Sphaerotilus microaerophilus: one gene and its partner. The protein of the gene in region 1 interacts with the protein of each later gene in a pairwise test. Links are inferred from orthologs where the notes say so. Each region holds a gene or a part of one and is shown on either strand. Other genes may lie near its edges.

What was found.
Region 2: the proteins of grxD (region 1) and NGK70_RS12125 interact in binary tests that used the Escherichia coli proteins (3 or more experiments, as listed by UniProt). The link is inferred for Sphaerotilus microaerophilus from one-to-one orthologs.

What each region holds. Positions count from the first base shown.
Region 1 is NZ_AP025730.1:1,421,086-1,423,993, reverse strand. Bases 5-2,842 are described here. They hold grxD (Grx4 family monothiol glutaredoxin), read left to right. Parts: upstream 5-1,183; coding sequence 1,184-1,501; downstream 1,502-2,842. Other genes in these bases: NGK70_RS06275 (proline--tRNA ligase), read right to left, coding at 2,799-2,842; NGK70_RS06280 (lytic transglycosylase domain-containing protein), read right to left, coding at 2,122-2,802; NGK70_RS06285 (UbiX family flavin prenyltransferase), read left to right, coding at 1,528-2,088; NGK70_RS06295 (hypothetical protein), read left to right, coding at 507-1,067; prmC (peptide chain release factor N(5)-glutamine methyltransferase), read left to right, coding at 5-166. In the rest of the region: more of prmC, read left to right, coding at 1-4; more of NGK70_RS06275, read right to left, coding at 2,843-2,908. UniProt on the Escherichia coli protein: Monothiol glutaredoxin involved in the biogenesis of iron-sulfur clusters.
Region 2 is NZ_AP025730.1:2,789,773-2,792,762, reverse strand. What follows is about bases 1-2,920. They hold NGK70_RS12125 (BolA family protein), read left to right. Parts: upstream 1-1,273; coding sequence 1,274-1,567; downstream 1,568-2,920. Other genes in these bases: NGK70_RS12115 (acetyltransferase domain-containing protein), read right to left, coding at 2,661-2,920; NGK70_RS12120 (peptidylprolyl isomerase), read left to right, coding at 1,726-2,529; NGK70_RS12130 (septation protein A), read left to right, coding at 654-1,277; NGK70_RS12135 (3-(methylthio)propionyl-CoA ligase), read right to left, coding at 1-129. Also shown: more of NGK70_RS12115, read right to left, coding at 2,921-2,990. UniProt on the Escherichia coli protein: Transcriptional regulator that plays an important role in general stress response. Has many effects on cell morphology, cell growth and cell division. Acts by regulating the transcription of many genes, including dacA (PBP-5), dacC (PBP-6), ampC and mreB.

The DNA of each region.
Region 1 (2,908 bases):
CCACCTCGGGCCCGGCGGCTGGCTGCTGCTGGAGCATGGCTACGACCAGGCGGACGCGGTGGCCGCCCTGCTGCACGCCGCCGGCGGCTGGGCCGATGCCGCGCACCGCCTCGACCTGGGCGGGCAGCGCCGCTGCACCGGCGCGTGCCGAGCCTCCCCAGCCTGAGAGCGCCTCCGGCACGGCCGGGCGTCGTTGGTGCTAGCACAGCAGGCTGTGGCGGGATGGCATCGGTACAGGGGATGCAGCCTGCCCGGCTCCGTGAAATCCGCACGATAAGGCAGGCACACGATCCACCTCGAGACAAGGCGCAACAGCCTGCCGGAAACCCGTTACATGCGTTGATGCACATGACGGCATTGCGGCGTAGCATGGTTTGCGAGCGGCAAGACAAGCCGCCCGTCACGGAGGTTCCATGAACGCGCTGCGCACTTTGCCGACCCCGCACGGGGCATCCCGAGCGAAGCATCCATGCCTGGAGGGTCGCTGGCTGCCGCACACGGGGGCCGTGCTGCTGATCGGTGCCGGGCTCTGGCTCGGACTCGCGTCGGGCGCGGCTGTGGCCAACGAGGTGGCCTCGGGCAGCGGTCTGCGCACGCAGGCCGGCATGGCGACGCCCTGGAGCGCCCGCTTCGGCTGGAGCGAGGCCAGCCTGGACCCGACCCTGGCCAGCCCGGTCACCGCACGGTTGAGCTGGCAGTGGCTGGGTGATTACCACTTCGCGCCTGCCTGGGGCCTGCGCGCGACCGGTGGCGTGCGCGGGCAGTTCGACCTGGCCGGGGCGCCGGTTGGGCGCGGCAGCAGCGCCGTGCGTGTCGGCTGGTCCCAGCCGGCGGTCGGTGTCGCCGGCAACGACGGCAACTGGACCTCCCCCTACCTCGGCCTCGGCTACGACACCTCCGCCTCGCTGCGCAACGGCTGGGGCGGCTGGGGCCTTTCGGCCGATCTGGGCCTGCTGACGCGCCGTTCGTCCGGCCTGCGCCTGGGCAGCAACGGCGAGGCCGAAGAAGGCTGGCGCTCGATGCGCCTGACCCCGGTCCTGCAGGTGGGTGTCTCGTATTCGTTCTGAAACAGCCGACATGGCGGCCGTCGAGATGGCCCGCGGTGCCCCCAGGCGGCGTCCGGCTGCCCGGATGCGTTTAAGCTCGCGGCTTTCCTGAACACCAGCGCCCCCGCGCAGCGACCATGACCTCCGACGTCCAGCAACGCATCGACGACCTCGTCAAGTCCAACCCCGTCGTGCTCTTCATGAAGGGCACCGCGCAGTTCCCGATGTGCGGTTTCTCCGGCCGCGCCATCCAGATCCTGAAGGCCTGCGGCGTGTCCAGCCTGACCACCTTCAACGTCCTGGAGGACGAGGAAGTCCGCCAGGGCATCAAGGACTACGCCAACTGGCCCACCATCCCGCAGCTCTACGTCAAGGGCGAGTTCGTCGGCGGCTCGGACATCATGATGGAGATGTACCAGGCCGGCGAGCTGCAGCAGCTGCTGGCCGCCGACTGAGGCATGGGACGGGCCGAGGGGTCGGAATGACCCGGCTCATCGTCGGCATCACCGGTGCCTCGGGCGCGGTGTATGGCGTGCGGCTGCTCGAACGGGCCCGCGCGCTGGGTGTGCATACCCATTTGGTCGCCACCCCGGCTGGCCTGCTCAACGTGCACCACGAACTCGGGTTGGATCGCCAGGCGCTGGAAGCCCTGGCCGACGAGGCCCATTCGCCCGGCGCGGTGGGCGCCTGCATCGCCAGTGGCAGCTACGCCACCGACGCGATGGTGGTGGCGCCCTGCACGATGAAGACGTTGGCCGCCGTCGCCCACGGGATGGGTGACAACCTGCTCACCCGCGCTGCCGATGTGACCCTGAAGGAGCGCCGCCGGCTGGTGCTGATGGTGCGTGAGACGCCCTTCAACCTCGCCCACCTGCGCAACATGACGGCGGTGACGGAGATGGGCGGCATCGTTTTTCCGCCGCTGCCGGCCTTCTACCACCGGCCGCAGAGCATCGCCGAACTGGTCGACGAGACGGTCGAGCGAGTGCTGCAGGTGGCCGGCATCGGCCAGGCGACCCCGCGGGAGTGGCGCGGGCTCTGAAGTCCAACCGGGCGTCGCCTCACGGCGCCCGGCTCAGCGACCTGAGGCTGGCGCCGACGGCGTGGCGGCAGCGGAGGGCACCGCGTCGGTCGGCCCGTCCTTGAACTCCCAGCGACGGCGCGCCCCCAACACCATGGTCGGATAGGGCGCCTGCCCCCGGCTGCCGTTGTAGCGTCCCAGCGCCAGGAAGAGGTCACCGCGCTCGCGGTCCAGGTAATGGCGCAGGATCACGCAGCCAAAGCGCAGGTTGGTCTGCAGGTGGAAGAGCCGGCTGGCGTCGCCATCACCGATGGTGCGCGCCCAGAAGGGCATCACCTGCATGTAGCCGCGTGCCCCGGCGCTGGAGATGGCGTACTTGCGAAAGCCGCTCTCCACCTCCACCAGCCCGAGCACCAGCGCCGGCTCCAGCCCGGCGCGGCGCGCCTCGTACCAGACCGTTTCCAGGAACTCGCGGCGGACGTTGAATTCCGGCTTGCGCTTGGCCAGCCGCGGGCTCATCGCCCCCAGCCAGCGCAGGTAGGCCAGGCGCTCGTCGATGTGGCGAAACTCCAGCTTCGGCGGCGCCCCGCTGTCGGCCACCGCCGCGGACAGCGCCGAACGCACCGAATCGGCCAGCGGCTCCTCGACCTGGGAGCCGGCCCGCAACGCGCCGTGCCAGCCCCCCAGGGCGACGCCACCCGCAGCCAGCAGCAGCGCCCGGCGCGTCGGGATCATGCCTTCAGGCGGCCCTTCACGAAGGCGGCGACCTCGCCGGCGGGCACCTTGGTGGCCGCCTCGTCGCGGCGGCCCTGGTACTCCAGCTGGCCTTCCTTGAGCCCGC
Region 2 (2,990 bases), 1.4 Mb from region 1 along the record:
ATAGCGATGGACATCGCCCTCCACGCGCTTGGACACGATCTCCGTGTCCGCGCTGTGCCTGGCCGCATGCACCAGCAGCGACGAGATCAACATCGGCATGCGCATCATCTGGCCCATCAGGCTGCTCATTCGTATCACTCCTTCCAATGGAATCAGGGATCCCGGGATCACGGCGGCGCGGCGCGCCAAGGCGGCGGTCACTATAGGAGCCGCGCCCCACCCGCCCCCTAGCATCTTTCCCGGAGGAACTGTCTTGCAGGCGACCGTTGCAGGGCCCCGCGCGGTGGCGATGGGGAGGGCCTCGCGTCGACGCGCCGTGCACGAACCCGGTGCACTGTGGCACGGTGCCGATGACCGGCCCATGCGTTGGGTCAACCGCCACCGGCCGCCTGCCGCCCAGGCTGTCACCGACGTGACGGCGGCTGTGTCGCAACGGCCTGAGCGCCTCCACCGGGGCCACATTTCCTTGCGCCAGCGGGAACATTCGACAGCCGCGCAGCCACCACCCCACCCGAAGCAGGGATGGTCAGCGCGGGTTACCCCGGGGGCCGCCCGCATAATCCGGCCGCTGTCCGTGCGCCACCGGCGCGGGCCGCCTGCACATCCCTCGCACCTCCCCTGCGCCCACCGCGCACCGCCCTGCCTCTGCACCGATGAAGCTGCTGCTCGATTTCCTGCCCATCGTCCTGTTCTTCCTCACGTTCAACGCGGCGGAGAAGCGCGCGGACGAGGCGGCCCGCCTCGCCTCCGACTGGTTCGGTTTCATGGTCTCGGGCGGCGTGGTCGGCCCCAAGGAGGCCCCGGTGCTGCTGGCCACGGTCGTGGTCATCGCCGCCACGCTGGCGCAGGTGCTGTACCTCAAGGCGCGGCGCCAGAAGGTGGACACCATGCTCTGGGTCAGCCTGGCGCTGGTGACGGTGCTGGGCGGCGCCACCATCTATTTCCACAGCGAGGCCTTCATCAAGTGGAAGCCCACGGTGCTCTACTGGGTGATGTCGGCGGCCTTCCTGCTCAGCCCGCTGCTGGCCGGCAAGAACCTGCTGCGGATCCTGCTGGGCGAACAGGTCGAACTGCCCGAGTTCGCCTGGAAGCGCCTGAACTGGGCCTGGGTGCTGTTCTTCGCCTTCATGGGCGTGCTCAACCTCTGGGTGGCCTTCAACTTCGAGACCGCCACCTGGGTCAACTTCAAGCTCTTTGGTGGCATGGGGCTGATGTTCGTCTTCATGCTCGCGCAGGGCTTCTACCTGACCCGCCACCTGAAGGTCGAGGACCAATGAGCGCGACCACCTCCCGCCAGGTTCCGCTCGCCGAACGACCCAGCGCGACGCAGATCGAGGCCCTCCTGCAAGCGCGCTTCGAGCCGGTCCGGCTCGCCGTGATCGACGAAAGCCAGCAGCATGCCGGCCACGCCGGAGCGGCCGAAGGCAGCCACATGCGGGTCGAAATCTGCTCCACGGCCTTCGCCGGACTGAGCCGGGTGGCCCGACATCGCCTCGTGTATGATGCCCTTTCAGCTCAGATCCGTAGAGGAATCCACGCTTTGGCGATCATCGCCGAAGTTCCCTGAGGCGCTACCGCCCCTCGCTGGATTCCCCGGAGCGACCTGCAGCTGTTTCCCCAGTCGGCCGACAGCCAGCGCTGCCTCGGCCGAATCAACCTGATCCCGGCCCGGCCCCCTCGCGGTGCATGCCAGCCGGACCGCCCTGCTGAAAGGTTTCCCCCTCCATGAAGAAGCTTCAGATTGCCGTGTCTGCCGTTGCCCTGTCGGCCGCGCTGCTGCCGAGCCTGGCGGCCGCGCAGAACATTGCCATCGTCAATGGCAAGGCAGTGCCCAAGGCTCGCTTCGATACCCTGATGACGCAGATCACCAAGCAGGGCAACCAGCCGCGCACGCCGGATCTGGAGCGCCAAGTGAAGGATGAGCTGGTGCTGCGCGAGATCTTCGTGCAGGAAGCCGAGCGCGCTGGCGTGCAGCGAAGCGACGAGTACAAGCAGCAGATGGACCTGGCCCGCCAGAGCCTGCTGATCCGCGAGCTGTTCACCAGCTACCAGAAGAAGAACCCGGTCACCGACGAGCAGCTCAAGGCCGAGTACGACAAGCTCAAGGGCCAGAACAGCGGCAAGGAATACCGCGCCCGCCACATCCTGGTCGAGAAGGAAGACGAGGCCAAGGCCCTGGTCGCCAAGATCAAGGGCGGCGCCAAGTTCGAGGACCTGGCCAAGGCCTCCTCCAAGGACCCGGGCTCGGCCCAGAACGGCGGCGACCTGGACTGGGCCGCACCGGGCAACTACGTGCCCGAGTTCTCCCAGGCCATGACCAAGCTGGAAAAGGGCAAGTTCACCGAAGAGCCGGTGAAGAGCCAGTTCGGCTACCACATCATCCAGCTCGAAGACGTGCGTGAAGCCCAGTTCCCGCCGCTGGAAGACATCAAGGCCCAGCTGCGCCAGCGCCTGGAGCAGCAGAAGATGGCCAAGTTCCAGGAAGAGCTGAAGGCCAAAGCCAAGACCGACTACAAGTTCGGCCAGTGAGCCAGACCGGGATCGCGCCAGCAGGTGCGGTCCGTGGCAGCGACCAGGGCGCCTCCGGCGCCCTTTTTCATGGCCGGATCAGGCGTGAATCGGCCAGATCCAGGTGAGCCTGCCGCGGCGCCTCGTGGCGTTCAGCTGCGCAACGCCACCCAGGCGCCGATCAGCCCCAGCAGCACCGGCTGGTGCAGCATGTAGTAGGTCAGCGACCAGCGCCCCAGCAGCGCCAGCGGCTGAAGAGGACGTGGCAGCGCCCCGCTGACCACCGCCGGCCAGCGGCGCAGCGCCTGGTGCATGGCGAGCAGCCCGCCAAGCAGCACACCGAACCACGGCAGCAGCGGCACGTAGTCCTCGGTGGGTGGCTTGTGGGTCACCAGGCCGATCCAGTCGGTCCAGCGGCTGTCAAATACTTCGTGCGACCACCCCAGCGGCAGCAGCAGGCAGGCCAGCGCCAGCGCCAGCGC